3 regions of the Mycobacterium marseillense genome follow, and region 1 is predicted to be linked to each of the others. Evidence: riboswitches for the same ligand, from Rfam matches in the RefSeq annotation. Region 1 holds a riboswitch; each other region holds the start of a gene.
What was found. Region 1 has a riboswitch for cobalamin ahead of G6N26_RS09135 ((2Fe-2S)-binding protein). Riboswitches for the same ligand answer to the same signal wherever they lie in the genome.

Region 1 (10,469 bases):
GGCCACCACCAGCACCCCGACCGGCTCCGGCAGCCGGTCGATCTCGGCGCGCAGCGCGCGGCCGCGGCGCAGCGCGGCAGCTACGTCGTGGTCATCGCGATAGACACGGGCCCGCGTGCCGGCCTGCGGCTGCACCTGGCCGCGCACCCAGCCGCCCACCAACACGCAGACCGGGAGCGCCACCGGCTCGGGCTCGTCGCCGGTGTGTGCGGACAACCGGACACGCACGTCGGCTCCGAAACCCGCGAACGTGCCCGCGGTGTCGGGACCACAGTCCTCGTCGGCCGGGCCCGTCCCGATGATCACCCAGCGCTCAGGCAGCAGCGCGGCGGCCGCAAGCGTCGCCGCAACCAGGTCGGCCACCTCGGCGGCGGCCGCCCCGGCGAGTTCGGGAACGAGCACGGGCGCCGACGGAACGATGGCAATGGCGCTGAGCACGCCACCAAACTAACGTGGCCGGGCCGCGGCCATCGCATTAGTGGCGGTCGCAAGCGCGGCGAAGCCGGGCGCAGCGGGCCGTCACCATCGAATTAGTGGCGGTCGCAAGCGCGGCGAAGCCGGGCGCAGCGGGCCGTACCGGCACGCCAGTCAGCAGCGTGAGCCGTCGGCGACCACCAGACAGTCGCCGTAGGGGCCGAAGCCGTCGTCGGTGGCCGCGTCGCGGGACCGCGCCCGCCGCGGCGCGCCCCCGCCGGGTTCGGTCCGATCGACGGCGGCGGCCTCGCCGCGCGCCAACGCGATGGTCGCGACGATCACCACCGACACGGCGGCGATCAGCACGAACGCCTCGGCCCCGCTGGCGTTGACCGTCTCGCCCAGCACCAGCACCCCGAGCAGCCCCGCGACCACCGGCTTGGCCACCGTCATCGTCGGCAGCGACGCGGTCAGCGTGCCGGCGCGGAAGGCGGACTGCTGGAAGATCATCCCGGCCAGCGCCACCAGCAGCCAGGGCACGAACTCCGGCGACGTCAGCACGCGCGCGACGCCGTGCTCGGACATCTCGACGATGCCCTTGGTCAGCACCGCGAACAGCGCCAATGAGGAGCCCGCCACCACCGCGAGCAGCATCGCCGCGAACGGGCTACCGGACCAGATTCGTGCGGCTACCACGCAGCCCACCAGCAGCGGCGCCATGATCAGGGCCACGATGATCCAGGTCTGCAGCGGCGCGCGCTGGTGGCCGGACTCCGGGTCGCCGACGATGATGACCACCGCCAGCCCGGCGGCCAGGATCAGCGCCCACATCCACTCCCGCGGCTTGACCCGATGATGGGCGAGGCGCGCATAGATCGGCAGCGCGAACAGCAACGCGGTCACCTGCAACGCCGTCACCAACACCACCGAGCCCCACGCCAGGGCCGCGGCCTGCAGGCTGTAGTTCGTGACCGCGGCCATGCCGCCGAGCCACCATCGGGTGTCGCGCAGCGACATGCGGAACAGTTCGAGGTGCCCGACCTCCCGGTCGGTGATTTCGTGTGCGGAGCGCTGACGGATCACGTCGCCAATCGCCGATGCCAGCGCCGCGCACAAGGCAATCAACGCCGCGACATCAACTTTGGACATATTCCCGACCCCCCAAGCTCACGACCGTCCGACCCAGCCTTCCCCGGGGCGCAAGCAAATACACGCACATTTCGCGTTCAGTTCAGATACAAAACTATGACGTTTCACACGTCTCGACCGCGCCGCGGGCGACCTCTCGATTATTACTTCAGCAATCTATGTGACCGCTTGGATAACTCTAAGAGAACCTCACAGGTAGCGCGAGTTGCCGGGTCGCGCAGGTCCGCCGGCCCCGAATTCCAAGGCGGCGGCATGTGGCGGCGCAAGCTGCTTGAATACTGTTAGGCACCTGCTGGGAAAACCCGGAGGGGTCGTCCGCAGATGCAGGAGACGGTGCCGCTACGCGCGGCAGGCGCGCGGAACACCAACCGCGCAAGGTTGCGAAAGGGTAGTGACGAGCGCATGACGGCTGACCAGCCTCGCGACGATTCAGCCCGGCCGGTGCCGCGCCCGGGACCGCGTCCCGGTCCCCGGCCCGCGAGCCCGGGAGCGCGGCCGGCCGCTCACCCGGTGGTGGTGCCGCCGCCACCAAGCAATCCGCACCAGTTCGGCCGCGTGGACGACGACGGCACGGTGTGGCTGATCAGCGCGGCCGGCGAACGCGTCGTCGGCTCCTGGCAGGCCGGCGACCGCGAAGCGGCGTTCGCGCACTTCGGCAGGCGGTTCGACGACCTCGCCACCGAGGTCACGCTGATGGAGGAGCGGCTGGCCTCGGGGACCGGGGACGCGCGCAAGATCAAGGCGCACGCGTCCGAACTGGCCGAGACGCTGCCGACGGCCGCCGTGCTGGGCGATATCGATGCGCTGGCCAGCCGGCTGGCCAGCATTGCCGAACACGCCGAGGCCACCGTCGCCGCGGACCGCTCCCGGCGCGAGGAGCATCGGGCCACCCAGACCGCCCGCAAGGAGGCGCTGGCCGCCGAGGCCGAGGAGTTGGCCGCCACGTCGACGCAGTGGAAGGCCGCCGGCGACCGGCTGCGCGCGATCCTCGACGAGTGGAAGACCATCAGCGGGCTGGACCGCAAGGTGGACGACGCGCTGTGGAAGCGCTATTCGGCGGCCCGGGAGGCGTTCAACCGGCGGCGGGGATCGCATTTCGCCGAGCTGGACCGGGAACGCTCCGGAATCCGCCAGGCCAAGGAACGGCTGTGCGAGCAGGCCGAGGCGCTGTCCGATTCGACCGACTGGACGGCCACCAGCGCGGAGTTCCGCAAGTTGCTCACCGAATGGAAGGCGGCCGGACGGGCGACCCGGGAGGTCGACGACGCCCTGTGGCGGCGCTTCAAGGCCGCCCAGGACGTGTTTTTCACCGCCCGCAACGCGGCGACCGCCGAAAAGGACGCGGAGTTTCGCGCCAACGCGACGGCCAAAGAGGCGCTGCTGGCCGAGGCCGAAAAGCTGGATACCAGCAATCACGACGCCGCCCGGGCGGCGCTGCGCGCGATCGCCGACAAGTGGGATGCGATCGGCAAGGTCCCGCGGGAGCGTTCCGCCGAGCTGGAGCGGCGACTGCGCGCGGTCGAGAAGAAGGTGCGCGACGCCGGCGAGGCGGACTGGGCGGATCCCCAAGCGCAGGCCCGGGCCGAGCAATTCCAGGCCCGCGCCGAGCAATACGAACAGCAGGCTCAGAAGGCCGCGGCGGCGGGCCGGACCAAGGAGGCCGAAGAGGCCAAGGCCAACGCCGAACAGTGGCGGCAGTGGGCGCAGGCGGCCGTGGAGGCCCTGACCCGCAAGTCCTAACGGCCGCCGTCGGATCCCGCGCCGCTACCGGGATCGTCGCGCGGGCGGTCCAGATCGTCGAGCAGCGAGGCCGACTGCTGCTGGGCGGCGGCGCGGCGGCGCTGCTCCTCGGCGGCGAGCTGCACGATGGTCCGCTGCCACACCACGCGCGCCCAGTGGTAGATGAGCAGGAGCACGGTGACCCAGGCGATGATCAGACCCCACCCCGGGCCGGGGTGCCCCGCGGCCACCGTCTGACGCGACCAGATCGCCAGCATGCCCGCCGCGCCGGCGATCGCCGAGCCCGCCAGCGCAACCCAGGCCAGCGCCCAGCGCCGGGTCACCAACGCCAGCATTGAGAAGCCGACGCCGAACACCAGCGCCAGCCAGGCGAACACCCGCGAGGGCAGCGCGACCGCGGCCGCGCCGGCGCCGTGGCTGCCGAACAGCACGTCCCAGCCGCGCACATCACCGGTGTGCGGCAGGATGAACGACCCCAACAGCACGAACACCAGGATCGACACGAAGAAACCCCGTGGACCCGGGTCGAACCCGCGTGCCACCCGCCGTTCGGCGGCCTCGATCTCGGTCCGCAGCGCGCCGAGGTGTGTGTCTTCTTTTTTCATCGTGCACATCCCAGGGGTTGGGCCGGACCGGCGGGCGGCCCGACGGCGGGCATGCCCAGGCCGGTGCCGCGCGGGCGCCGCCCGGCGGCGTGCGCGTCACCCGCCCGGGTACGGCGATGGGTCAGGAGGCCCGCGTCGGCGATGAGGTGGTGGGGCGCGGCCCCGGTGATCACCGTGGTGATGATGTCGCCGGGGCGCGGACGGGTGTCGGCGGATTCTTGGGCCGCTTCCCCGACGGCAAAGTGAACCAGCCGGCCGTCGCGGGCCCGCCCGCTCATCCGCGCGGTGGCGGTGTCCTTGCGCCCTTCACCGGTGGCGACGAGCAATTCGACGGTCTGCCCGACCAGGGCCTGGTTGCCCTGCAGCGAGATCTCCTCCTGCAGCGCGACGAGCCGCTCATAACGTTCCTGCACAACGGCTTTCGGTATCTGGCCGTCGAGGTCGGCGGCGGGGGTCCCGGGTCGCTTGGAATACTGGAACGTGAAGGCCGCCGAGAACCGGGCCCGGCGCACGACGTCCAGCGTGGCGGCGAAGTCCTCCTCGGTCTCACCGGGGAATCCGACGATCAGATCGGTGGTGATGGCGGCGTGCGGCATCGCGGCCCGGACACGGTCAATGATGCCGAGGTAGCGCTCGGCGCGGTACGAGCGCCGCATCGCGCGCAGCACCCGGTCGGATCCGGATTGCAGCGGCATGTGCAGGGCGGGACACACATTCGGCGTCTGGGCCATGGCCTCGATGACGTCGTCGGTGAATTCGGCCGGGTGCGGCGAGGTGAACCGCACCCGCTCCAGCCCGTCGATGTCGCCGCAGGCGCGCAGCAGGCGGGCGAACGCGCCGCGGTCCCGGGGCAGCGCGGGGTCGGCGAAGGACACCCCGTAGGCGTTGACGTTCTGGCCCAGCAGCGTGACCTCGAGCACACCGTCGTCCACCAGCGAGGCGACCTCGGCCAGGATGTCGTCGGGGCTGCGGTCGACCTCTTTGCCGCGCAGCGACGGCACGATGCAGAACGTGCAGCTGTTGTTGCACCCGACTGAGATGGAAACCCAAGCGGCGTAAGCGGATTCGCGCGCACTGGGCAGCGACGACGGAAACTCCTGCAGCGCCTCGGCGATCTCGACCTGGGCGACCTTGTTGTGCCGGGCGCGCTCGAGCAGCGTGGGCAGCGACCCGATGTTGTGGGTGCCGAAGATGACGTCGACCCACGGCGCCTTGCGCAGCAACGCGTCCCGGTCCTTTTGGGCCAGGCAGCCCCCGACCGCGATCTGCATCTCGGGATCTTCGCGCTTGCGCGGGGCCAGGTGGCTGAGGTTGCCGTACAGCTTGTTGTCGGCGTTCTCGCGCACGGCGCAGGTGTTGAACACCACCACGTCGGCGTCGGCGTCCTCGGCCGCCCGCTGGTATCCGGCCGCTTCCAGCAGGCCCGCCAGCCGCTCGGAATCGTGGACGTTCATCTGGCAGCCGTAGGTGCGGACCTGGTAGGTGCGCGCCGGTGCGGCGTCGCGCGCCACGGCCCCTCGCACCATCGAAGTCACGGGGCCATGGTACGGCGGGCGGCCGGTGCGGGAGAAACCGCACGTCACCGCCCTAGACCCGGCGGCGCTCCCGCTCGGCCGCCAGCTCGGCGAACACCACCTCACACGCCAGGTTCTGGCTGTAGCCGCGGCGCGCCAGCATCCCCACCAGCCGGCGCGTGACCCGAGTGTCATCGTCGTTCAGCGCCTCGCGGCGCAGCTTGGCCCGGACCAGCTCCTCGGCCCGGTCCCGCTCGGCATCGGTGTCGATGCCGGCCAGCGCGGTGGTGATCACCTCGTTGTCGACGCCCTTGGTGCGCAACTCGGCGGCCAAGGCGCGCTTGCTCTTTCCGGCGTGCACGTGACGGGACCGCACCCACTGCTGGGCGAAGTCGGTGTCGTCGACCAGACCGACGGAGGCCAACCGGTCGAGGACCCGCTCACTGACGTCGTCGGGATAGCCGCGTTTGGCCAGCCGGCCGTGCAATTCGGCCCGGGTGCGCGCTCTCGCGGTGAGCAGGCGCAGGCACAGCGCCCGCGCCTGCTCTTCGCGGGAGGGCTCAGAAGTCGACGGGGGCGGGCAGGACGCTGTCATCGGACAGGTCATCGGTCACGACCGCGCCAATGCCGAGCTTTTCCTTGATCTTCTTCTCGATCTCGTTGGCGATTTCGTCGTTTTCCTTGAGGAAGGTGCGGGCGTTCTCCTTGCCCTGGCCGAGCTGCTCGCCCTCATAGGTGAACCAGGAACCGGACTTGCGGATGAAGCCCTGCTCCACACCCATGTCGATCAGCGAGCCTTCCCGGCTGACCCCTTGGCCGTAGAGGATGTCGAACTCGGCTTGCTTGAAGGGCGGCGCCACCTTGTTCTTGACGATCTTGACGCGGGTGCGGTTACCGACCGCGTTGGTGCCGTCCTTGAGCGTCTCGATCCGGCGCACGTCCATGCGCACCGACGCGTAGAACTTCAGCGCCTTTCCACCCGTGGTGGTTTCGGGGCTGCCGAACATCACCCCGATCTTCTCGCGCAGCTGGTTGATGAAGATCGCCGTGGTGCCCGAATTGTTCAGCGCGCCAGTCATTTTCCGCAGCGCCTGGCTCATCAGCCGGGCCTGCAGGCCGACGTGGCTGTCGCCCATCTCGCCTTCGAGTTCGGCGCGCGGCACCAGCGCGGCCACCGAGTCGATGACCAGGATGTCCAGGGCGCCGGAGCGGATCAGCATGTCGGCGATCTCGAGGGCCTGCTCCCCCGTGTCGGGCTGGCTGACCAGCAGGGAATCGGTGTCCACGCCGAGCTTCTTGGCGTACTCCGGATCCAGGGCGTGCTCGGCGTCGATGAAGGCCGCGACGCCGCCGGCGGCCTGGGCGTTGGCCACCGCGTGCAGCGCGACGGTGGTCTTACCCGAGGATTCCGGGCCGTAGATCTCCACGACCCGGCCGCGGGGCAGCCCGCCGATGCCCAGGGCCACGTCCAGTGCGATGGATCCGGTCGGGATGATCGAGATCGGCTGACGCGTCTCGTCGCCGAGACGCATCACCGAGCCTTTGCCGTAGCTCTTTTCGATCTGGGCCATCGCCAGTTCGAGAGCCTTCTCGCGATCGGGGGCTTGCGCCATGGTGCCTCTCCTATAGTCGGTGTTCGTCTGACCGGTATCGGTCGGTTGGCGGTGACACTAGAGAGGGCCACCGACAAGTTGACTGGCCGAACGCTCCCCACACTAGCCGAACAGATGTTCGATTCAAGTTCGACACGCCGTTCGCCGCCCTCGCGTGTGGCAACATCGGCTATCCGACAGGCGTCGACGGGCGCTCCCACCGGGAAGCCCGAGGAAACCGGTGTGAATCCGGTGCGGTCCCGCCACTGTGATCGGGCACATCCCGGCCCGAGAGCCAGACCCTCGCCGTTCGATGCGCCTCACCCACGACCGGAGACCACGACCGGAGACCACGACCGGAGACCACGACCGGATCCACGACCGGGGCGGATTTCCCCAAGAGGCGGACGCGACGCGATGGACATCTCCACCGAGCTGGCCGAAACAGCTTCCTACGGGGGCTTTTTCGCTCTGACCGTCGGGGGTGACGCGGCGGGATGGCATCCGGTCGCGCACTCCTACGCCGACGGCTGCGCCGACCTGATCGACGCCACCGCCCGGCGCTACCGCACGACCGACCTGCGGATCGCCGCCTCGCTGGTTCATCTCGGCCACGCCACGCGGCTGTGGTCGCCGGTGCTCGCGTGCGCGATCGGCCACGGTGTCCTGCCCGACCTCGACGACCTGCACCGCGCCGACGACGGCGCACAGCTGCGGCTGCCCAGGCCCGTCGGGGTGCCCGCCGATTCGCCGGGCGCGCTGTACCGCGTCGTGGTGAGCGAGCACATGCGTCCGCTCGCCGCCGGCCTGCGGCTCAAGCTGGCGCCCGCGCTGCTCGCGGGCAACATCGCCTCCGCGCTGGTGGGCGCCGCGCGGGCGTTGCTGACGGCGCGGCCCGATATTCGGCGCGCGATCGTCGAGACGACCCGGGACCTGCTGGACACCGGCGTGCTGGCCGGATCCGGGGTGATCACCGACCCGCGCCTGGGCTTCCGGCGCAACAGCTGTTGCCTGTTCTATCGCCTACCCGGGGGCTCGCTGTGCGGCGACTGCGTGCTGCACGGGACGCGGCGGTAGGGCCCGGCGCCGTTTGGTGCGGCTGCCCCGGGGTATTTGGCCACCATGTCCTCACCTGCAGCGCAATCTCTGCGCGCCCTCGCCCTGGTCTGCTCGTTGAAGAAGAGTCCGGCGCCGTCGAGCAGCGAGCTGATCGCCAACCAGCTGCTCGATCAGCTGCGCGGCGCGGGCGTCGAGGGCGAGACCGTGCGGTGCGTGGACCTGGCGCTGCTGCCGGGCGTCGAGGCCGACATGGGTCCGGGCGACGAGTGGCCGGCGCTGCTGACCAAGGTCAAGGCCGCGGACATCGTCATCGTGTCGACGCCGACCTGGGTCGGGCACATGTCCAGCGTCGCGCAGCGCGTCCTGGAGCGCCTCGACGCCGAATTGTCCGACACCGACGACGCGGGACGGCCGGCGATGGTGGGCAAGGTGGCCCTGGCCGCGGTCGTCGGCAACGAGGACGGCGCGCACAAGATCGTGGCCGACCTCTTTCAGGCGCTCAACGACATCGGGTTCTCGATCGCCGCGCAGGGCTGCACCTACTGGAACGGCGAGGCCATGCAGGGCACGGACTACACCGACCTCGACGACGTCCCGGATCCGGTCGCGTCGGCCACCGCCAACGCGGTCCGCAACGCCGTGCACCTGGCCACCGTGCTGCGCCAAAACCCTTACCCGGCCTACGAATAACACGCGAATAATGCGCGGGAATCACCACTGCTCGTGGGGCACGTCGAAGTCGACGCACAGCGCCCGCCAGACGTCGCGGGGCTCCATGCCCGCCTCGATGGCCTGGGCGGCCGTGCGTCCGTCGAAACCGGTCAGCACGTGATCGACCAAGACCGATGACCCGTAGGTGGTCCCGAAGCGCAGGACCACCCGCTCGTGAAACTCCGTTAGCCGCACGCCAGTGAACATACCCAGCGGGCATGGATCGGACACCCGGGCGCGCTACCGCCAGCTGGCCGGTAAATCGATGATGTGATTTGGGCAGTCCTCCTGGGCCGCCAGAGACATGACGTCGCGGGCGTGCTGCGCCGACATCGAGGCGCGCAACCGCATGAAGGCGTATTCGGCCGGCGCGAGTCCCTGTTCCGCGGCGGCCGGGTCGTCCATCAACTGGCACGCCTGCTGCTCCTCGGGGCTGTCGGCGCGCGCGACGCCGGCCCCGAAGACCCAGCCCGCCAGCAGGGTGCCGGCCGCGATCATCCTCATTGCGCGCCTCCCGCCGAAACGTAAGACGGTGCGGCGCATCATCCGGCCACCGCCAGCGCATCGCGGCACACCGCGACCGGATCGGCGACGTCGGCGATGCCGGCGGCGGCCCGCTGCGCCGCGGCCCGGTAGCTCGGCGATGCCAGCACCTCGTTGACCGCGGCCGCCAGCGCGTCGGGGCTCAGCGGCCGGACCAGCCGCGCGCTGCCCTGGCGGACGATTCGGTTGGCGATCTCCCACTGGTCGCCGCCGCCGGGCACCGCGACCAGCGGCACGCCGGCCAGCAGCGTCTTGGCCACCATGCCGTGCCCGCCGCCGCAGATCACCACGTCGGCGTGCGTCAACAACTCGGCCTGGCTGCCCAATCCGACCACCGCCCACGGCGGCACCGTCAGCTCCGCCCCACCCAGCCGCGAAACCACCACCCGCGCGCCCTCCGGCAGCGTGGCCCCCGGTATCAGGCCGGCCAGCGCCACCTCGGCCAGGCCTTCGGTGCCGGTCAACGCGGTCGACGGCGCGACCACCACCACGGGCCCGGACCCCGCGGGGATGTCCAGCGCCCGCTCGGTCGGTTCGAAGTGCAGGGGGCCCACCACCACCGCCTCCGGCGGCCAGTCCGGGCGGGGCACCTCGCAGGCGGGCAGCGTGGCGATCAGCCGTCGCAGCGGGCCGGGGTCGTCGGCCGGCAATCCGATCTCGGTCCGCACCTCCGCGCGCTGACGGAGGCCGGCCCGCCAGGAACGCGCGGTCAGCGCGCGCATGATGGCGTCCCGCAGCCGGCCGCGGAGGCCGGTGCCGGGCGCCAGCCCGCTGCCGATCGGCGGGAGGCCTTTGGACGGCAGGTACAGCGGATGCGGGTTGAGTTCGATCCACGGGATGCCCAGCAGCTCGGCGGCCATACCGCCGCCCGCGGTGATGACGTCGGACACCACCAGGTCGGGCGCCAACTCGCGCAGCGCGGGCACGTTGAGCACGGCCATCCGCGCGGCGCGCCGGTGGATCCTGGCACCGGCGTCGACGTCGTCGTCGGTGGCCACCAACCCGTCCAGCGCGACGGCGTCGATGCCGGCGCCGCGGGCGGTGTCGATCCACTCGGCGCCGGTGAACAGCGTGGGCTCATCGCCCGCCTCGGCGAAACGCCGGCACAGCGCGATCGCCGGGAACGAATGCCCGGGATCCGG
Region 2 (10,469 bases), 2.4 Mb from region 1:
GCGTCAGCGTCGTCGCGCCCGACGACGAGGCGGCGTAGCCGTACATGGCGGCGGCATCCTGGGCCCACATCTCCTCGTAGGCGCCTTCGGTCGCCCCGATCATCGCGGTGTTCTGTCCCAGAACGTTGGTGGCGACCAGCTGGGTCAGGAGGGTGCGGTTGGCCGTGACCAGCGCCGGCGGCACCGTCGCTCCGAAGGCCGTCTCGTAGGCGGCCGCGGCGGCCCGAGCCTGGCCGGCGGCCTCCTCGGCTTGTGCCCCCGCGGTCGCCAGCCATGCGGCGTATGGGGCGGCCGCGGTGGCCATCGCCGCCGAGGCGCTGCCGGTCCAGCTCTCGCCTTCCAGCTGGGTGATCACCGAGATATAGCCGCGCGACGCGGTCTCCAGCCCGTTGGCCAGCACGTCCCAGGCCGCCGCCGCGGCGACCATCGGCGCCGAGCCGGGACCGGCATACATTCTGGTCGAGTTGATTTCTGGTGGCAGGGCCCCGAAATCGAGCATTCGTACTTCCTCTTCGTCAGACGACCCCGGGAATGCACCGCCACGAGACGGCAGGGCCGGCTGGCGGTGACCCCAGGACCGTTGGATCTGTACGCGCTGGCTGTCGCGGGCGACGACGGCTTCGTGCGTTGCGGCCCAGGCGCGTCGACGAGCAGGCAATGGCAAGCGAGTCAAGGGACTTAATCATCGGAATGTTAAATGAAATTTACCTGGTGTTTACGGCCGCCCCTGCGCCGCCTCGGCTGCTGCAAATTTGCCGGCACGGTGCTGGCATCTTCGCCGGATTGGGGACGATCGAGGCTCACGCGCGGTTATCGCAGGCCCGAGCGCCGTGGCGTCCTGGCGCCAACGCGCGCACGGTGGCGCAGAGGCAAATTTTTCTCTGCTTGAGTAAAACCCGACGACCCGCCCCCGACCGCCGTGACGGGTTGACGCACAAACGATTCGGCAGGCGAGGCCACCGGCGAACCAGGGTGTCGATGCGCTCGCCCGCAGGTGCGCCCCCGGGCGGCCGGGATAGCAAACACCAATCGCCCCTGGCGTCACGGCGAAGACCGCGCCGGCCGACGTCGCTCGCCCTTCGTGGTTGTGTTTGCTGGCCAACCCGTGAGGGGACCGTGGCCGCGGCATCCGGCCGGCGGAAAACTCCCGTAAGTTGACCATCTTTACTTGTAGTCTGGTTTTAATCCGGTTTGATTGATAAGAAAATTGGTGAAGGTGTGTGGCAGCGGCGCCGTAGCTGCGCATCGACTTCGTTGCGAACAGGATCGAGAAATGTCGAACAACATCACCTGGCACGAACACAAGATCAGTCGCGACGAGCGCGAGGACCTCAATGGTCACCAGGGCTGCGTCATCTGGTTCACCGGGCTGAGCGGCAGCGGCAAGAGCACGGTCGCCAACATCGTCGAACAAAAGCTCTACGAGCGCGGCATCCGGAGCTATCTCCTGGACGGCGACAACGTCCGCTACGGGCTCAATGCCGGCCCGGAGCTGCTCGAGGAGCGTCATGGGGCTGAGTTCGCCAAGCGGTTCGGGCTGGGATTTTCCGCCGAAGACCGTGAGGAGAACATTCGCCGCATCGGCGCGGTCGCGAAGCTGTTCTGTGAGGCGGGGGTCATCGCTTTGACGGCCTTCATCAGCCCTTACGTGCGTGATCGCGACGCGATCCGGGCGACGCTGGGCGACGGCGACTTCCAGGAGATCTTCATCGACACCCCGATCGAGGTCTGCGAACAGCGCGATCCCAAAGGTCTCTACAAGAAGGCCCGGGCCGGGGAAATCAAGGGATTCACCGGGATCGACGACCCCTATGAAGCCCCGGCGCGCCCGGAGCTGCGGCTCGAGGGCGGAACGAAGGATGCGGACACGCTGGCCGACGAGGTGATCGCCCATCTCGAGCGGGCGGGAGTCATCCGGACTCCGGGCCGAGACCAAGACGGGCCGGAAAGGAACACGGCATGAACTACACGGGTCACAACGGGAAGCCGATCGTGGAGCGGGTGTCGACGGACAACGCGATCGGCCGAATGGAGGGGCTGCCGCGTGTTCCGATCTCGAAGGCCACCGCGCACGAAGTCATCAGCCTTTCCTACGGGTTCTTCACCCCGCTGACCGGCTTCATGGGTCGCCAGGAGGTAGACGGGACCCTGGACAACTTCGCGTTGCCGGACGGGACGCTGTGGAGCATCCCGATCGTCTTCGACATGTCCGCCGACGACATCGCGGACCTCGATATCAAGGAAGGCTCCAGCGTAGTTCTCGACTATCTCGGCGCCCCGATGGCGATGTTCGACGTCACCGAGATCTACGAATACGATCTCGAGCGCATGGCCGAAAAGACCTACGGCACAACGGATCCCCGGCACCCTGGTGTGAAGAAGACAATGGGCTATGAAAACCGCTTCATCGGCGGCGATATCACGCTGATCAACGAACCCGTTTTCAACGAGCCCTTCAAAAGCTTCTGGCTCACCCCGAAGCAGCACAAGGACGCGCTGGCCCAGCGGCAATGGCAGCGGGCCGTCGCCCACCAGACCAGGAACGTTCCGCACACCGGCCACGAGGCGTTGATGAAGCAAGCGTGGCTGGCCGCGAACGAGGACCAGCCGGTCGACAACCTCAACACGGGCGTGCTGGTGAATGCCATCATCGGCCAGAAGCGCGTCGGCGATTACATCGACGAGGCGATACTGTTGGCGCAGAACGCCTTACGCACCAGCGGCTATTTTCGCGAGAACGTGCACATGGTGTCCTTCACCCTTTGGGACATGCGGTATGCGGGGCCGCGCGAGGCGATCTTTCACGCGATCCTGCGCACGAACCTGGGCTGCACGCATCACATGTTCGGGCGAGACCACGCGGGGGTGGGCGACTTCTACCACCCGTACGACTCCCAGAACATCCTCAAGCAATACCGCAACCAGCTGGGCATCAAGCCGGTGTTCCTGAGGGAAAACTGGTATTGCCCGGTGTGTCTGGAGGTCACCAACTCTGCTCTGTGCGGCCATGATTCGCAGGCCCAAAGCTTCAGCGGCAGCCTGATACGCAGCATTTTGACCGACGAAGTCAAGCCGACGCAGAAGGTGATGCGCCATGAGGTGTTCGAGGTCGTGATGGAGTGCGCCGCCAAGCATGGTCAGGGTTCGCCGTTCGTCACCGAGGAATATTTGCGGGACAGGCGGCCGGTCTTCACGCTCAACCAATTGGAGGGTTCGTGAGCGACGACAAAAAGATCAAGGTCAACGTCTGGATCAACGAGGAGCGGCTGGAAGCGTTGGCGAACGCCGGGATGGCCGACCTGGCAAATGAGGCATTCGCAGGCATGAAACTGTTGGAGATTTACACCACCGAAGAGCAGAAGAATATTGTCCTGCAACGCTATCCGGGGTCCAAGTACGATTCCGCCACCACTCAGTCCATCGAGCTGCTGCCCAAGCACGCCAAGGACAGGCTATTGGAGCTGTCGATCGCGATGCATTCCACCGGTCCCGACGTGATGGGCCGTTTCCTCGAGGAGACGAAGCCCTGAGCCGTCGGTAGTGCCGCTGCCGCCGGGCTCAAAGATCGGCCAGACCCACCACCAGCAGCACAAGCCCGACCGCGGCCAGCAGCGCGGCAACCTCGATGCGACGCCGTGACCGTATCCAGTCCTGCAGCGCGGTCATCCTCGCGCGCGTTGCCGCCGGCGCCAACAGGTAAGCGGCCAACGGGATCTCGACAAGTGCGAACGCGACGACGTTGAACATCAGCAGCGCACCCAACTGCGTCATGACCGGGGCGCCGGACGCCAGGATGACCGCCAGGGCCGCCAGGTAATCCACCGACGGCAGCGCGATGCCGAGGCCCGCGACGGCGGCGACCCACAGGGAACGTCCGTCGAGCAGGCGTCGAACCCGTTCGCTCAGCCAGGCGGGGCCGGCGCGGTCGGCGCCGGGGGGAGCGCGCCGGGACCCGCGCCGCCGGTCCGCGACGATCTTCGCCGCCAGTCCCGCGGCGGCCACCAGCGCCAGTGCGCCGATGAGGATCTGCACCCGGGGCAGGGTGAAGTATGTCGAGCGCAGCAGCACGCGTCGCAGGAGGAACAAGACGGTCGCGCCCACCGTCAGCCCCATCGCGAATCCGCCGGCCAGAAACGCGAGCAGTTGCATCAGCGGCCTCGGGCGGTTCAACATCAGCACCGTCATGCCGATCCGGAACGGTTCGAGGCTGACGGCAAGGGCCATCACACCGACGGTGAACAACATCGCGATAGGGCCGGTCAGGCGTCCAACCGGGCGAACTGTTGCCGTCGATACTGCTCGACGCAGGCCGCCCGTCGGATCTTGCCGCTCGTCGTGGTGGGAATCGATCCCGGTGCCACCAGCACCAGGTCGGCGACGGTGAGCCCGTGCGCGTTCGAAATCGCCGCGGTCACATCGTTCTTGACGGCGTCGAGGCGCTGCTGCCCGTCCCCGCCGGAATCGTCGCGCTCCTTCAGTTCGATGATGGTCACCAATTTCTCGGTCTCGTTCACCGGCACCGAGATCGCCGCGGCGCGGCCCCCGGTGATCGCCTGCACGGTCGACTCGATGTCCTCGGGATAGTGGTTGCGCCCGTAGACGATCAGCAGATCCTTCATCCTGCCCACGATGAACATCTCGCCGTCGCAGACGAAACCGAGGTCACCGGTGCGCAGCCACGGCCCCTCGGGGGTGCCGGGCGACGGGTTGGCCAGGGCGGCGCCGAAGGTGCGCTGCGTTTCCTCCGGCTTGTGCCAGTAGCCCGCGGCCACGTTGTCGCCGTGGACCCAGATTTCACCGACCGTCCCGTCCGGGCACTGCGTCGTGGTGTCGGGGTCCACGATTCGCACCGTCGGCGAGTGCGGCGTCCCGTAGCTCAGCAGCGGCGAGCCGCTCTGTGGTGAGCACGGCCGGGCGTTGCCCTCCGCCAGCTGCTCTGGCTCGAAGTGAACGACTTTCGGTGCGCCGGTCTGCGCGCGGCTGGCCACGTAGACGGTCGCCTCCGCCAGACCGTAGGAGGGCTGCATCATGTCTTCGCGAAAGTTGTACGGGGCGAACCGCTTACAGAACCGGTCGAGCGTTGCGGGATGGATTCGTTCGGCGCCGCTGACGATGCTGATGACATTGCCCAGGTCGAGTCCGGTCATGTCCGCATCCGACGTCTTGCGCACGGTCAGCTCGAAGGCGAAGTTCGGCGCGGCCGAGAAGACCGGGTCGGTTTGCGCCATCGCCTGGATCCACCGTGCGGGCCGCTGCAGGAACGCCACCGGGCTCGTCAGGACACCGGGGTAGCCGCCCAGGATCGGAGCGATGACGCCCTGCATCAGGCCCATGTCGTGATAGAAGGGCAGCCACGACACGCACCGGCTGTCGCGCGGGGCCACGCCATCGAAATCGGGGAAGTACGCGGCCATCAGCTGCTGGAAATTCACGTGAAGGTTGCGGTGCGAGACCATGACCCCGGCCGGAAGACGGGTCGAGCCGGACGTGTACTGCAGGTACGCGATGCTCGGGGCGTCGCTGACGCGGATGTTGGGCGGATTCGGATCGTCGAGGCTCAGGGAGTCGACCTCGACGATGGCCGGGGCTGCTCCGTCCGGGCGCCGCAGATAATCGCCGACGGCCGGCGCGGCCGTGGAGGTGGTGAGAACCACGGTCGGGTCGGTGTCGGATAGGACGGCACCGATCCGCTCGTCGTGGGTACCTGGCTGGGGAACCGAGAGCGGGACCGCAATCAGCCCGGCCTGTATCGCGCCGAGGAACGCCGCGATGTAGGGGAGGCCTTGGGGGGCAAGGATCACGGCCCGGTCCCCGCTGCCGGCGTGCCGCGTGACCTCGTGCGCAACATTCAGGGTCCGCCGATACAGCTGTGCCCACGTCAGCGATTCGGTAACGCCCGCCCAGTCCTGCTCGTAATCGGTATAGCGGAAGGCCAAATCGTCGGGCTGCAGACCGGCGCGTTCCCGCAGCAGGGAGACGACGGACGAATGTTGCATGCGGGCTAGGTTACCGCGTCGGCTCTTTCGCGTATGACGGTCGTGCGCGGCCCGAGGACCGCGAAGCCGCGGCGGGCCAAACTGCTTATGCGCCTTACGATGTCGACCCCGTCGGGTCGGCATCCCAGGTCCTCGGCATCATCGGCGTGCGGGGGCCATCGTCGAATTCGTCGACGACGAGCGCACTCAATCCGGCCGGCGCGGTGGCGGTCTTCGTGGGGATGGTTCCGGCGAAGCCCATCGGCGGCGCGGGCCGCTCCGACGCCGTCGTCGCCGGCTCGGGCTCGAGATCCATGTATTCGTAGCCGCGGCCGAGTTGGGTGGCCTTGGCCCGTTGCCGGCGCTTCTTCGTCGCGTCTTCCTCCGGCAGTGCCACCGCTTCGGCCTCGGCGATGTCCTGTGCCGCCGCCCGTCGCGCGCGGGCGCTGGTGCTCGCGGCTCTGCGCGCATCGGCGGCCAGGCCACCGACCATGTAGCCCAGGCCCTGCATCGCGGCGACCGGCGGTCCCGCCGGGGTGGGCGGCGGGGCGCCGGGCGCCGGCGGCGCGGGTGCCGCGGCGGGTGCGGAGGCCGGCGCCGGCGCGGGAGCCGGCGCCGGGGCCGGCGTAGGGGGCGGGGTGGGCGCGAGTGCCACGGGGACGAGTGCCGGTGCCGGGATCAACGGCACGATCGGGATGGCGTGCAGTCCGGCCAGACCCGTCAGGCCCGCCAAGCCTCCCACCAGGGTGGGGACGACCAACGGAACCACGGCGACGGTCAGCAGCGGCACGATGAGCGGGATCAGCACGATCATCTGCTCGAGCAGCGTCTTGATCAGCGCGATGGTGTCGGTGATGACCGTGCCGATCACTTCGATGGTGGTGAACAGGATGGTCCACGCGATCGTCGCGGGGTTACCCGAAGCGAAGGCCGCCGCGAGGTCCGCAGCGACGAAGCTGAACATTTGCGCCAAATAGCCGAAGTACGAACCGAAATCCATCGGATAGCCGAGGGCGAACGCGATGTTGAACGGGTTCAGGAAGCTCAACGGGTTACCGAGCGATGGCAGCCACGGGTCGAAGCCGGAAAACAGGGACTGGAAGAACGGGTTGTTCATCAGCTGGTCGATCAACGGCTGGATGTAGCGGTTGTAGAAGTCGACAAACCCGGTCTTCTCCAACCAGTCCATCCACTGGTCCTGCGTGTCCGGGGGATACGACGACGACTGCTCCGCCGTGGCCGCCAGCGTGGTTGCCTTCATCACCTCGGGAGCCGGCTCGGCCGGCGGCGCGGTGGCCACCGTCGCGGTCGCGACGCCCTCGTAGGTGCTCATCACGGTGGCCGCCTGAACCCACATCCGAGCGTAGTCCGCTTCGTTCACCGCGATCGGAATGGTGTTGATGCCAAAGAAATTCGTCGCCGTCAAAACGGCGTGGGTGGCGTGGTTGGCGGCCAACTCGGGCATCGTCGGCATGGCGGCGAGCGCGACGGTGTAGGCGGTGGCGGCGATGTCCTGCTGGGCGGCCATGGTCGCGCTGTCGGCGCTGGCCTGCGCCAGCCACGCCAGATAGGGGGCGTGCGCGGCCACGTACGCCGCGGCCGTCGGGCCGTCCCAGCTGCCGGCTTGCGCGGCGCCCAGCAGCGCGGCCAGCTCGTCGGCCGTTTCGGCATATTCCACGCTCAGCGAGCTCCACGTCGCGGCGGACGCCAGCAGTGGGCCGGGGCCCGGCCCACTGCTGAGCAGCGTTGAATGCACCTCCGGAGGGGAGGCCATCCAGATCGGGGCGGTCATCGCTGGCCGCCGGTGGTCGCGGCGAAACGCTGGCCGCGTGCATCGGTGTGACGAGGGTGGGCGCGGCAGCACGGCGCCGCGGTGGCGGCGGCGTTGGCGGCCGCCCATGCCGGACGAAACATGGACGTTGACAGCTCTCTCGGGGTACACCCGCCCCGGGTCGCAGTACGCGATGACGCGAGTGTCCTGGCTCTCGGATCGCTGCTCGCCTCGCCTTCCAGCTTTTCAGCCGTGGCCGTTGAGGTTCGCTCCCCGATGACAGTGGCGGGACCGCGCCGGATTCGCACCGGCTTCCTGCGTCGTCATCACCTTACGAGGTGACATTCTTGCATCCCCTCCGAGCAACTGTCGTCAAATTGTCCGAAGGCGGCCGGTGTCGGCGCGCGGGCGCCGTTCCAGGACCCGTAGTCCCAGCGATAACAGCAGCCGAACCTCGGGGTCGGCCAGCGAGGTCGACAGCAACTTCTCGATTCGCCGCACCCGGTAGCGAACCGTGTTGGGATGCACCCGCAGCGCGTGGGCGGCCGCGGCGATATCGCCGAAGGTGTCCAGGTAGGTCCGCAGCGTTTCCGCCAGCACCGGGTCGTCTTCACCCAGCCGCACGATCCGCGGATCGATCAGGCGCTCGTCGCTGCCCACCAGGGTCACGATTTCGTCGACCAGAACGGTGGTGCGCGCCTCGGCCAGCGACGTCACCTGTCCGAACGAAATGGGATGGCGCTCAGCGCTGTCCAACACCCGGTCCACCTCGACGCGGGCCGCGGCGACCCCGGCCAGGCCCGCGACCGGCGCCGCGATGGCCGCCCGCAGCTGCACCCCCAGCTCGGCGCGCATGGCGCCGATGGTGCCGCGGGCCCAGGAGGCGACCGACCGGTTCTGGGCCTGGTGCTGAGCCTGGGGAAGCAGCACATACGTTCGTGAACCGTTCGAAGCCACCTGGGCATCGCGCCGGAAAGCGCTGGCGCTCAGCGCAATAATGCCGGCGAGCCGGGCGTGGCCGGCCGAAGTGTCGGCGATGTCCCACCCGATCAGGGCCGCGCTGGTGTCGATGGCCAGACCGAGCTCGCGGGCGATGGCGGTCGTGTCGGCGGGCTCGTCCGCCAGGCCCAGCAGTTGCTGGACCCGCCGGGCATGGGTGGACGGCCGGGCCGATAGCCGCCACATGATGCGGGCGGCCAGCACTGCGGCGCCGCGCAACATCTCCTCCGCGTCGTCGGCCAGCGGCTGTGAGCCCTGCTGCACCCAAATGGTTCCGACGAATTCGCGCGGACGTCGGGCCTCGGTCGCGGGTTGGTGGATCCCGATGGCCAGCCGCGGACGCAGCCCTAGCTCCGGTCGCTCGTCGACACGGACCACCTCGATGCCCGAACGCAGCGCATCGAATATGCCCCATTGGCCGATCCACTCGAGATGCTCGGGCGGGCCGGCCCTGCCCAGGATGGACAGGCGGCGCAACTCGTCGGCTTCGTCGTTAGAGGCCGAATAGGCCAAGACATGCGATTGCACGTCCTCGATGCTGACCATGCCGTGGATGCGCTCGGCGAGCGACTGTGCCAGGCCGAACAAGTCGGTGCCCGAGTCGTCCATCGCATCGGTGCGGTCGCGGTGGTGTGCGAGGACGTGATTGACCAACTGGTAGAGGCGTTCCCACCGGGCGCGCGGATCGACGGCCACCACGGCCGAGCCCGCCGCGACGGCCGTGTCCACCAGTGCGGCGGAGGGCCCTTTGACGAAGATGGCCACCGGCACGCGCTCGCGCGCCTGCCTACCCATCCATCGGATCGCCTCGTCGTCGGCGACGCCCAGCAGGAAGAAGACGTCCGCGGAGCCCGCCGCGGCCGCCAGTCCCAGGCGCACGTCGTCGGAGTCGATCAGCGCGGCCGAGCCCACCGGGAGGTCCAGCCCCCGCGGCGCGTCGGCCAGGCTGACGAGGGTCGCGTCCAGCGCGAGTAACAGCTGACCCAGCCCCACACCGGCCATGTTGTCCGATTTTACTATGACTCCAGCGATGTCTTGTCCGATTGGCTAACTTCCCCCAGGGTCGCCGCGAGGACTCTGGCGTTATGGACGCCATCACCCAGGTTCCGATGCCGGCCAACGAGCCGGTCCACGACTACGCACCGCACTCCCCGGAACGCACCCGGCTGCGCGCCGAACTGGCCGCGCTGGCCGATCACCCGATCGACCTCCCGCACGTCATCGGCGGCGACCACCGGATGGGCGAGGGCGAGCGCATCGACGTCGTCCAGCCGCACCGGCGCGCCGCCAAGCTGGGCACGCTGACCAACGCCGTGCACGCGGACGCGACGGCGGCCATCGACGCCGCGATGGCCGCGAAAAGCGGCTGGGCGGCAATGCCGTTCGACGAGCGGGCGGCGGTGTTCCTGCGCGCCGCCGACCTACTGGCCGGGCCGTGGCGGGAGAAAATCGCCGCCGCCACGATGCTCGGTCAATCCAAGTCCGCCTATCAGGCCGAGATCGACTCCCCGTGCGAGCAGATCGACTTCTGGCGCTTCAATGTGGCGTTCGCGCAACAGATCCTGGCGCAGCAACCGATCAGCGGACCGGGCGAGTGGAACCGCAGCGAGTACCGCCCGCTCGACGGATTCGTGTACGCGATCACGCCGTTCAACTTCACCTCCATCGCCGGCAATCTGCCGACCGCGCCGGCGCTGATGGGCAACACGGTGGTCTGGAAACCC
Region 3 (10,469 bases), 2.5 Mb from region 1:
AGGTCACCACCATCAGGGACATCGCGTCGGCCGCCGGGCTGGGCACCGGGACCGTCTACCGGGTGATCGGGTCCAAGGACGAGCTGCTCGCCTCGATCATGGAGTCATTCGGCAAGAAGGTGGAGGCGGGCTGGGTCAACGTCCTGCGCTCGGATGCCACCCCGATCGAAAAGCTGGACGCGCTGAGCTGGGTCAACGTCAACGCGTTGGACCGGTTTTCCGACGAGTTCAGGATCCAGCTCGCCTGGATGCGTCAATCGCCCCCGGACACGCCCAACCCGGGTTGGCTGTACGCCACGCGGCTGCGGCAGATGAAAACGCTGCTCTCCGAGGGCATCCGGGCGGGGGATATCGGCGTCGACGCGCCGTCCACCGCGATGTTGTCACGCTGTGTCGTCGGCTTGCAGTGGATCCCGGAGAACATCCTCCGCGACGTGGGCACGCGTGCGGGGCTGGTGCACGCGCGGGACACCGTGCTGCGCGGCGTCGCCGTGGGCGGCAAGTAAATCTCACTTAACCCGCCCCGGTATTGAACCAAATAACTGTTACCCATACAGTTGAGCAGTTAGAACCGCGTTGGCATTATCCGAGAAGGGGATTTCCATGACCATTGTCGATCGGTTGCGCTACGACGGCAAGCGCGCTCTTGTTGTCGGTGGCGCGACTGGCATGGGCGCCGCCGCGGCCAAGTCAGCGGCCGAACTCGGCGCCGAAGTCATCGTGATGGACTACGCGCCCGTGGACTACAAGGTCGCTCAGTCCGTCCAGGTGGACCTGCGCGACCCCGCGTCCATTGATGCCGCCCTCGAGCAGATCGACGGCCCCATCCACGCGGTGTTCTCCGCCGCCGGCGTCGCCGACGGAACGATCGACCTGATGAAGATCAACTTCATCGGCCACCGCCACCTGATCGACCGTCTGCTGGAAAAGAACCAACTGCCCAACGGCGCGGCCATCTGCTTCATCTCCTCGGTCGCCGGTATGGGCTGGGAGAACGACCTGGACCTGATGCTGGAATTCCTGGCCACCCCGGACTTCGCGGCGGCCGAGGCGTGGTGCCAGGCGCACGAGGCCGAGGGGATCAACCACTACGGCACCAGCAAGAAGGTGATCAACACCTACGTGGCGACCCAGGGCTACCCGTTGGCGAAGAAGGGCATTCGCATCAACGCGATCTGCCCCGGCCCGACCGACACCCCGCTGGCCCAGGCCAACGCCGACCTGTGGCTGTCCTTCGCCCAGGACTACCGCGACGAGACCGGCGCCAAGGTGCACACGCCCGAGCAGATGGGCGACGTGATGGCCTTCCTCAACAGCGAGGCGGCCTGCGGCGTCAGCGGGATCACCCTGCTGGTGGACTCGGGTCACACCATGGCCTCGATGACCGGCGCCTACGCACCGGGCAAGCCGATCATCGACATCATCATGGGCAAGGTGAAGCTCTAACTTTTCTCCCGCGAGACCGTCACTGCCGACCGCTCCACCCGGAGTTTGCGTTGGTAATTGCAGCCTCGCGGGGAAGTACCGTCGGAGACATGGCACGCATCATCGTCTTCGGCGGACACGGCAAGGTCGCACTGCAGCTGGCTCAGAACCTGACCCAGCGCGGCGACCAGGTGAGCTCGGTGTTCCGCAATCCCGACCAATCCGACGATGTCGCCGCCACCGGTGCCAATCCGGTGGTGGCCGACATCGAACAGCTCGACGTCGACGCGCTGGCCGAGCTGCTGACCGGCCACGACGCCGTCGTCTTCTCGGCCGGAGCCGGTGGCGGCAATCCGGAGCGCACCTACGCCGTCGACCGCGACGCCGCGATCCGGGTGATCGACGCGGCCGCCCGGGCGGGCGTCAAGCGGTTCGTGCTGGTGTCCTACTTCGGCGCCGGCCCGGACCATGGTGTGCCGCAGAGTGATCCGTTCTTCGCCTACGCGGAGGCCAAGGCGGCCGCGGACACCCACCTGCGCGCCAGCGATTTGGACTGGACAATCCTGGGACCGGGCCGGCTCACCCTCGATCCGGCCACGGGCCGCATCGCGCTCCGGAGGACGCATGGCGCCGAGAGCGGCTCGGTCTCCCGCGCCGACGTCGCGCAGGTCGCCGCCGCCGCGCTGGCGGACGACGCCACGATCGGCCGCACCATCGAGTTCAACAACGGCGACGTCCCGATCGCCGAGGCGCTGGCTCGCTGACCCCGTCACCAGCGGAGTAAGCTCCGCTACGCAGCTGGTTTGCCGTCACCGCACAACGCGGCGTCGGCATCGAGCGAGACATGTTAGACATGCTTCGCAAGAGGGAACCCGGTGGGAGTCCGGGACTGTCCCGCAGCGGTATGCAGGAACGACCGCCGTCACGAGCACTGGTCTTACGAAAGACTGGGAAGCGACGGCCATTAGGAGCACTACCCCGGTGCGCGCCTGTGAGTCCGAAGACCTGCCAGCTGTGCCGGACGCGCCGCGTCCGGCGGGCTCATCGCCTCGTGGAATGGGCGTTTGACCGTAACCGTTAGTGGTAAGTGCCTGAAAGAAATCGGGTACGGCACCGCCAGACGGTTCGGCCTCGCGTCCGCCGGCGGTGACCAGACCGTTGATAAAAGGACGAAAACGTGACCACTCAACCATTTACCGCCACGGTTACCGGCTCGCCGCGCATCGGCCCGAAACGCGAACTCAAACGCGCCACCGAGGGCTATTGGGCCGGCCGCACCAGCAGATCGGAACTGGAATCCGTTGCCGCGACACTGCGTCGCGACACCTGGGCGAGCCTGGCGGCCGCGGGCCTCGACTCCGTGCCCGTGAACACCTTCTCCTACTACGACCAGATGCTGGACACCGCGGTGATGCTCGACGCGCTACCGGCCCGGGCCACGCAGGTCTCCGACGACCTCGACCGCTACTTCGCCGCCGCGCGTGGCAATTCCGACGTCGCCCCGCTGGAAATGACCAAGTGGTTCGACACCAACTACCACTACATCGTTCCCGAGATCGCACCCACCACGAAGTTCGCGCTGAACCCGGACAAGGTGCTCTCGGAGCTGAAAGAGGCACTGGCACAGGGCATTCCCGCGCGACCGGTCGTCATCGGGCCGGTCACCTTCCTGCTGCTCAGCAAGGGCGTCGACGGCGCGGGCGCACCGATCGAACGCCTCGAGGAACTGGTGCCCATCTATTCCGAGCTGCTGTCGCTGCTCGCCGACAACGGCGCACAGTGGGTGCAGCTCGACGAGCCGGCGCTGGTGACCGACGCCTCCCCCGACGCGCCCGCGTTGGCGGAGGCCGTCTACAACAAGTTGGGCGCGCTGAGCAACCGGCCGTCGATCTATGTCGCCACCTACTTCGGCGACCCCGGCGCGGCATTGGCGGGACTGGCCCGCACACCCGTCGAGGCGATCGGCGTCGACCTCGTCTACGGTGCCCACGAGGCGACAGCCTCGATAGCTGGAGCGCCCGAGCTGGCGGACAAGATTCTGGTGGCCGGCGTCGTCGACGGACGCAACATCTGGCGCACCGACTTGCAGGCCGCGCTGAGCAAGCTGGCGAGCCTGCTGGGTTCGGCTGCCGCAGTTGCCGTTTCGACGTCCTGCTCGACGCTGCACGTCCCGTATTCGTTGGAGCCGGAGACCGGACTGGACGAGGCGCTGCGCAGCTGGCTGGCCTTCGGGCAGGAGAAGGTCGTCGAGGTGGTGGCGCTGGCTCGCGCGCTGCGCGAGGGACGTGAGGCCGTCGCCGATGAGGTCGCGGCGTCCAACGCCGCGGTGGCTGCCCGCGCGAGCGACCCGCGCCTGCACAACGACGACATTCGTGCCCGCATCGACTCGATCGTGGCCTCCGGCGCACACCGCGGTGACGCGGCCGGGCGCCGGGCCAGTCAGGACGAGCGACTGCAGCTGCCGCCGCTGCCGACGACCACGATCGGGTCGTTTCCGCAGACCGTTCAGATCCGCAAGGCCCGCGCCGCACTGGTCGCCGGCGAGATCGACGCGGCCGAGTACGAAAAGCGGATGAAGCAGGAGATCGCCGACGTCATCAAGCTGCAGGAGAACCTCGGGATCGACGTGCTGGTGCACGGCGAGCCGGAGCGCAACGACATGGTGCAGTACTTCGCCGAGCAGCTGGAGGGCTTTTTCGCCACCAAGAACGGCTGGGTGCAGTCCTACGGCAGCCGCTGCGTGCGCCCGCCGATCCTCTACGGCGATGTGATCCGCCAGCACCCGATGACGGTGGAGTGGGCCAAGTACGCGCAGTCGCTGACCGACAAGCCGGTGAAGGGCATGCTGACGGGTCCGGTCACAATTCTGGCGTGGTCGTTCGTGCGCGACGACCAGCCGCTGGCCGACACCGCCAACCAGGTGGCGCTCGCGATTCGCGACGAGACCGTGGACCTGCAGTCCGCCGGTATCGCGGTCATCCAGGTCGACGAGCCGGCGCTGCGTGAGCTGCTGCCGCTGCGGCGTGCCGACCAGGGCGACTATTTGCGTTGGGCGGTAGGGGCTTTCCGGTTGGCCACGTCCGGTGTCGCGGACTCCACGCAGATCCACACCCACCTGTGCTACTCGGAATTCGGTGATGTGATCGGCGCGATCGCCGATCTGGATGCCGACGTGACGTCGATCGAGGCGGCGCGCTCCCACATGGAGGTGCTCGACGACCTCAACGCGATCGGCTTCTCCAACAGCGTCGGACCGGGCGTCTACGACATCCACTCGCCGCGCGTGCCGAGCACCGAGGAGATGGCCGAGTCGCTGCGCGCGGCGCTGCGGGCCGTTCCGGCCGAACGGCTTTGGGTCAACCCCGATTGTGGGCTGAAGACTCGCAACTCCGACGAGGTCAGCGCGTCGCTGAAAAACATGGTCGCCGCCGCGCAGGAGGTGCGCGCGGGGGCCTAGCGTTTCGCCCGCGGGTGTAACGCCACGGCGATTTCCGGCCGGAAATGTCGCCGTGGCGTTACACCGGGGGCTAGCCCGACACCACCTCGACGGGAACGTCGTCGGCCCAGGGCTGCCGGGTGACCATGTCGGCGACCCGGACGATGCCGCACTCGAACTCACCGGTCGCCGCGTCGACCAACCGATATGCCTGCGTCTGCTTGTGAATCGGTTGCGCGTCAAGCAAAACCACGCGGACCTCGCCCGGCTCGAAGTGGCAGCGCTCCTGCAGCGCGGTGATCAGTTGCTCGTTGTGCATATGGCCGTCGCCGAAGTTCCAGCCGATCGCGGTGCTGCAGATCCGCTCGCCGTCGGTGAGGACGTAGTCGTCCTCGTTCTGGCCGGCCATGGCGCGGTGCGCCAGCGTGAACAGCGCACGGCCGTGAGTGTTGAAGCCGCGGAACGCATATCCCATGTAGAGGGGGATCTGCGCCGCCTCCGGGCTGCCGTAGAACCGTTCCAGCTGGGCCTGCGGCATGCTGGCGATCGCCACGATGCCCCGGCCGATCTTCTCGTTGGCGGACGGCTTGATGCACCACAGGGTGGTGTCCCAGTTGCCGGCGTAGTACCGCATCCCGGGTAGGAACGAGATCTTGCGCGGAAACATGTTGCCCAGCAAGACGATTCCCGCGATCACGACGAACAGGATGGCTACCACCACCGGGTGCTGGAGGTCCGCAAGCCCGATGTGGGTGTGCGCGACGAACAACGAGAGCACCCCGAAGATCATGAAGACGTTCCACTCCAGCGGCACGCCCATGGGGATCGAGACGAGGATGCCGAGGTGGAAGCACACCATGACGACGGCGGCCACCGTGACCGGCCACCCGCCGTGACAAAAGAAAAGCGGTAGCGGCACCAGCATCTCGATGGCGGTGCTGAAGTGCGCCAGCCACCGCGACAGCCACCCCGGCCGCAGGTCATCGGGGAACTTCTCGAAGAAGCGCCGTTTCAGCGCCCGGGGCCGCACCAACGGGTTGTTGGACATCATCGTGGAGATGACGAACGGAAAGTGCTTGTTGAGTTTGGAGGTCGCCGCGCCCATCCAGATCACCAGGAACACCACCTTGGACCCGACGATCATGTCGGGCGCGGCGAACAGGAACGTCACCGCCATGGTCGCGTAGACCTCACCGCGCGCGGCCAGGAAGATCACCTTGTCGCGCAGGCCGAGCACCGCGAGCAGCAGCAGGATCAGCACGACCTTCCACACGGGCAGCAGCCCGATGGTCGTGCCCAACTCGGGGATCGGCCCGGTGCCGTCGGCGAACAGCGCCGCGAGCGTCACCAGAAGGAACAGCGCATACAGGGCGACGTCGATCGGCTTGCGCTTGGTGCCCTTGGTCAGGGGCACGCGGTCCGGCCAGGGTGGCAGCCGGATGGTGCCGAAACGCATCCAGTACAGGACCGAGCCCATCGGCGGGAAGAACCGGTTGTTCAACGGCCCGAAGCCGCAGCCCAAGCCGAGCACCTCGAACAGCATCGTGTAGAGCACGACCTTCTCGAACACGATCGGCTCCGACCACCACGACGCGACCTGCGTGAAGCCGCCGAGGCCCCGGGTGGCCGAGGCGAACAGCCACGCGCCGAGGATGTAGAGCAGGATTTTGACGACATAGAACAGGTGCAGTGCGAGCGGCGTGCCGAAACCGACCTCGGCCCAGTGCTTGGCCATGGGGCGGATCTTGTCGCTGCGGCTGCCCTTGTTCCATTCGGCCATGTCGAGCTGCGGTAGCTCGGGCTTCAGAAATCCCATGGTTTCACAGACTAGAACGTGTTCTAGGTGGGTGGCACGCGTTGGGCCCGAACTAAGCCGGCAAGTTTCTCACTGGGCCAGCCGGTATTTCCCGCCAGTGCGCCGCCCGCTCCGGGGCTCCGTGGACGATCAGGGCGCGGACCTGATTCTCGGCGGCACTGCCTGCGACGAACAACATTTCGTCGCCGGCCTCGAGCACGTCGTCGGGCTGCGGCAAGATGACGTCCCCGCCGCGCAGCACGGTGATCAGCGCGGAGTTCTCCGGCAGCGGCAGGTCACAAATCCGGCGTCCGACAAGCGGGTTGTCCACCGGCAGTGTCAGTTTCGACAGACTGACCTGACCGCGCGCGAGACCCATCAGCTGCACGAGGTGGCCGACGTCGATGGCCCCCTCCACCCCGGCCACCATGGCGCGAGGCGTGGAGACCGCCACGTCGATGCCCCATGCCTCGCTGAACAGCCACTCGTTTCTCAAGTCGTTGACGCGCGCCACGACTCTGGCCACCCCGAACTCGGCCTTGGCCAGCAACGCCGCCGCGAGGTTCACCTTGTCGTCGCCGGTTGCCGCGATGACGACATCGCACAGCTGCAGCCCGGACTCCTGGAGCGACGCCAGCTCGCACGCGTCGGCGAGTAACCACTCCGCCTCGGGCACGGTGTGCGGCACGTAGTGGTCGACGTTGCGCTCGATCAACAAGATCCGGTGACCGGCCTCGAGTAGTTCGTGTGCGACCGAGCGACCGACCGCGCCCGCGCCGGCGATCCCGATGCGCACTATCCACTCTCCTGACGGCTGGTCAGCGTGTAACCCGACTAGTCATTAGTGTTACTAGTGATTCACTTGCACACAACCCGACTTCGCTGGCTTGTGCCGCGACCGAACGGCGATGAACAACATGACCTTGCAGCAGCTGTATGTGACGCTGCTGGTCGGGGGCCTCGTGCTGCTGGCCAGCATCGTCGCCACCCGGGCCGCCGCCAAAGTCGGGCTCCCCAGCCTGCTGCTGTTCCTCGCGGTCGGAGTCGCCCTCGGCGACGACGGGCTGGGGCTGGAATTCAACGACGTCCAGCTCGCCAGCGACCTCGGCACGACGGCGCTGGCCGTCATCCTGGTCGAAGGCGGCCTGACGACGCGGTTCTCCGACATCCGCAAGCTGCTGGCGCCCGCGAGTGTGCTGGCCACCGTCGGGGTGGGCATCAGCATGGTGATCACGGCCGCCGGTGCGCACCTGTTGCTCGGCATCAACTGGCAGCTCTCCCTGCTGCTCGGAGCCGTCGTTTCGCCCACCGACGCCGCCGCGGTGTTCTCGGTCCTGCGTGTCCTACCGTTGCCCAGGCGCGTCGCCGGGCTCCTCGAGGCCGAGTCCGGATTCAACGACGCGCCCGCCGCCATTCTCGTGCTCATGTTCAGCACCACACCGCTGACGCTTGCGCCGGGGACGGCCGCGACCGGCGTGGTGTACGAGCTGGCCGTCGGCGTCGCGGTCGGCTTGTTCAGCGGGGTGCTCGGCGCCTTCGCCATGCGCCGGGCGGCGCTACCGGCCTCCGGCCTCTATCCGCTGGCAACATTTGCGCTCGGCATGGTGGCGTTCGCCGCGGCGGCCAGCGCTCACGCCAGCGGGTTCATCGCCGCGTATCTGTCCGCGGTGATATTGGCGAACTCCGGGTTGCCCCATCGCTCGGCCACCCGGTCGTTCGCGGAGGGCCTCGGCTGGCTCGCCCAGATCGGGCTGTTCGTCCTCCTCGGCCTGTTGGTGAGCCCGAGCCAGTTGGGCCGCGAACTGATACCGGCGATCGTCATCGGCGCGGTGTTGCTGTTGCTCGGCCGGCCGCTCTCGGTCTTGATCTCCCTGGCCCCCTTTCGGGTGCCGTGGCGCGAGCAGGTGTTCTTATCCTGGGCGGGCCTGCGCGGCGCGGTCCCCATTGTGCTGGCGACGTTTCCCATCGTCGAAGGCGTCGCGGGCAGCTACCGGCTGCTCAACATCGTGTTCATCCTGGTCGTGGTCTTCACCCTGATCCAGGGCCCCGGATTGAGCCTGCTGGCCCACAAGATCGGGCTGATCTCCGGTGAAGCCACTCGCGAGATCCAGGTGGAAGCGGCGCCACTGGACGTGCTGGAGGCCGAACTGTTGACGATGACCGTGTCACCACCGTCGCGGCTGCACAACGTCTCGGTGCTCGAGTTGCGGCTACCGGACCCCGCCGTCATCACCCTGATCATCCGCAAGGGCCGCACGTTCGTCCCCCAGCCCCACACCCGCATCCAGGCCGGCGACGAACTGCTCATCGTCACCACACCCAAGACACGGGCCTCCGCCGAACGCAGGCTCCGCGCGGTGAGTCGCCGCGGCAAACTGGCGCACTGGTTCGACGAGTACGGCGAACCGGACTGATCGTCCGCGCTGGTATGGCCATGGTCGGCACATATGAGATCGGCCAGAGTTCGGCAGCGCCCAGCGTGCCGTCGCTAAAATTGAATCATTGTGTGGTTCAGCGACGGAACCAAACCGCGACGGTCGCGCTCGGTCATTGCGATCGCCGCCATGGTGTGGTTGTACGCCGCGGTCGTCGGGTCCAGTCCGTCGCGCTCGGAGTCAGCGGGGACTGGGTCAGTCGCGTCTGAGGCACCGCATGCGGTGGTTACCGCTGCCGGCAACGACCACCCGACTCCTGATTCGGGTTTGTCAGCCAAGTACCACAAGGCTCCGGCGACCGTAACCGGACCTCATGTCCGGCAATCGAATTCGCCGCGCTGGACGCCGACGCCACAGGGGTCACCGTCGCCGACATCATCCATGTCGACCTGGCGAGCCGACGGCGTCGACTCGCGCGCACCCGCCACTTCCCTTGGCGCCCAGGATCTTTTGACTCAGCTCTGCGTCTCCAGACGCTGATCGGCCGGAACCGGCCGTTGCGCAACGCGCGACGGCCGCTGGTGCCGACTCACGCTCGCGAGAACGGCAGCCTATTCCATTCCACGCGCAGGTCCGCGCGTTTCCAAGGAGAAGTTTGTTCATGTTGCTGATCGACATCACCCGTGCCCAGCACCGCGAGGGGGACGGAGGAACCTGATGATATTTGGAGCTACGAAGAAGATCCTCACACTGTGCGGTGGCGCCGCACTGCTTGTCTCGACGGTCGGATGCGACGACGGCGTCGTCGCGACGTCGGCAAGCCCGACAGTCGCCACGACGACCGCTTGGTCCGGCGTGAGGCCGGCGCAGCCGCTTCCTGTCGCCCCCGAAAGCCGCACTGCCGGTGCGGAATTCAATGGCTGCATCATCGGGCTCAACTGTGGTTGCTTCCCTCGTCAGGGCAAGTGCGGACGGCAGCGGTCGCCACGGGTAGTACCACCGCCCCCGGTGCCGGCGCCGCCAGGCGAGTACGGCAACAACGGTCCCGTCGACGGTCATGTGCCCGTGGCTCCGTGAGCCGCAGAGGACGACATCGTCTGAGAAATCCCGGTGAACTCACTATCGCGGACGCCGCGGTCGGTGTAGTTTGCTGCTGGGGCGGGACTACGTTGAGGAGCCGACCATGTCCGACGTCGATTGTTGCGTGGTCGGAGCGGGATTCGCGGGCCTGACGGCCGCGCTGCGGCTCCAGCGGGCGGGCCGTTCGGTGGCCTTGCTGGAGGCCCGCGACAGGGTCGGTGGGCGCACCTTCACCGAGACCCGCCCGGACGGAACGTGGATCGACCGCGGCGGCGCGTGGATCGGGCCCGGCCAAGACCGGATCTACGCGCTGATGGACGAGTTCGGCGTGCCAGAGTACAAACAGCACAACGACGGC

Region 2: it holds a riboswitch for cobalamin, as region 1 does, so the genes downstream of both, G6N26_RS23930 (PPE family protein) here and G6N26_RS09135 ((2Fe-2S)-binding protein) in region 1, are expected to answer to the same signal.
Region 3: it holds a riboswitch for cobalamin, as region 1 does, so the genes downstream of both, metE (5-methyltetrahydropteroyltriglutamate--homocysteine S-methyltransferase) here and G6N26_RS09135 ((2Fe-2S)-binding protein) in region 1, are expected to answer to the same signal.

What each region holds. Positions count from the first base shown of each region.
Region 1 is NZ_AP022584.1:2,058,458-2,068,926, forward strand. Features, by position in the region: gene G6N26_RS09100 (class III extradiol ring-cleavage dioxygenase family protein) at 1-438, opposite strand, end outside; gene G6N26_RS09105 (DMT family transporter) at 589-1,563, opposite strand; gene G6N26_RS09110 (DUF349 domain-containing protein) at 1,966-3,303, shown strand; gene G6N26_RS09115 (Rv2732c family membrane protein) at 3,300-3,908, opposite strand; gene miaB (tRNA (N6-isopentenyl adenosine(37)-C2)-methylthiotransferase MiaB) at 3,905-5,434, opposite strand; gene recX (recombination regulator RecX) at 5,496-6,017, opposite strand; gene recA (recombinase RecA) at 5,983-7,035, opposite strand; cobalamin riboswitch at 7,207-7,339, shown strand; gene G6N26_RS09135 ((2Fe-2S)-binding protein) at 7,432-8,091, shown strand; gene G6N26_RS09140 (flavodoxin family protein) at 8,137-8,763, shown strand; gene G6N26_RS09145 (DUF3046 domain-containing protein) at 8,785-8,979, opposite strand; gene G6N26_RS09150 (hypothetical protein) at 9,025-9,288, opposite strand; gene G6N26_RS09155 (glycosyltransferase) at 9,327-10,469, opposite strand, start outside.
Region 2 is NZ_AP022584.1:5,102,453-5,112,921, forward strand. Features, by position in the region: gene G6N26_RS23900 (PPE family protein) at 1-499, opposite strand, end outside; gene cysC (adenylyl-sulfate kinase) at 1,274-1,963, shown strand; gene sat (sulfate adenylyltransferase) at 1,960-3,219, shown strand; gene G6N26_RS23915 (DUF6955 family protein) at 3,216-3,530, shown strand; gene G6N26_RS23920 (GAP family protein) at 3,559-4,245, opposite strand; gene fadD21 (fatty-acid--AMP ligase FAAL21/FadD21) at 4,260-5,996, opposite strand; gene G6N26_RS23930 (PPE family protein) at 6,091-7,767, opposite strand; cobalamin riboswitch at 7,927-8,108, opposite strand; gene G6N26_RS23935 (PucR family transcriptional regulator) at 8,119-9,747, opposite strand; gene pruA (L-glutamate gamma-semialdehyde dehydrogenase) at 9,831-10,469, shown strand, end outside.
Region 3 is NZ_AP022584.1:5,024,453-5,034,921, reverse strand. Features, by position in the region: gene G6N26_RS23610 (TetR/AcrR family transcriptional regulator) at 1-506, shown strand, start outside; gene G6N26_RS23605 (SDR family oxidoreductase) at 604-1,446, shown strand; gene G6N26_RS23600 (SDR family oxidoreductase) at 1,536-2,189, shown strand; cobalamin riboswitch at 2,237-2,452, shown strand; gene metE (5-methyltetrahydropteroyltriglutamate--homocysteine S-methyltransferase) at 2,603-4,882, shown strand; gene G6N26_RS23590 (DUF3556 domain-containing protein) at 4,953-6,677, opposite strand; gene G6N26_RS23585 (potassium channel family protein) at 6,730-7,452, opposite strand; gene G6N26_RS23580 (potassium/proton antiporter) at 7,574-9,070, shown strand; gene G6N26_RS23575 (flavin monoamine oxidase family protein) at 10,215-10,469, shown strand, end outside.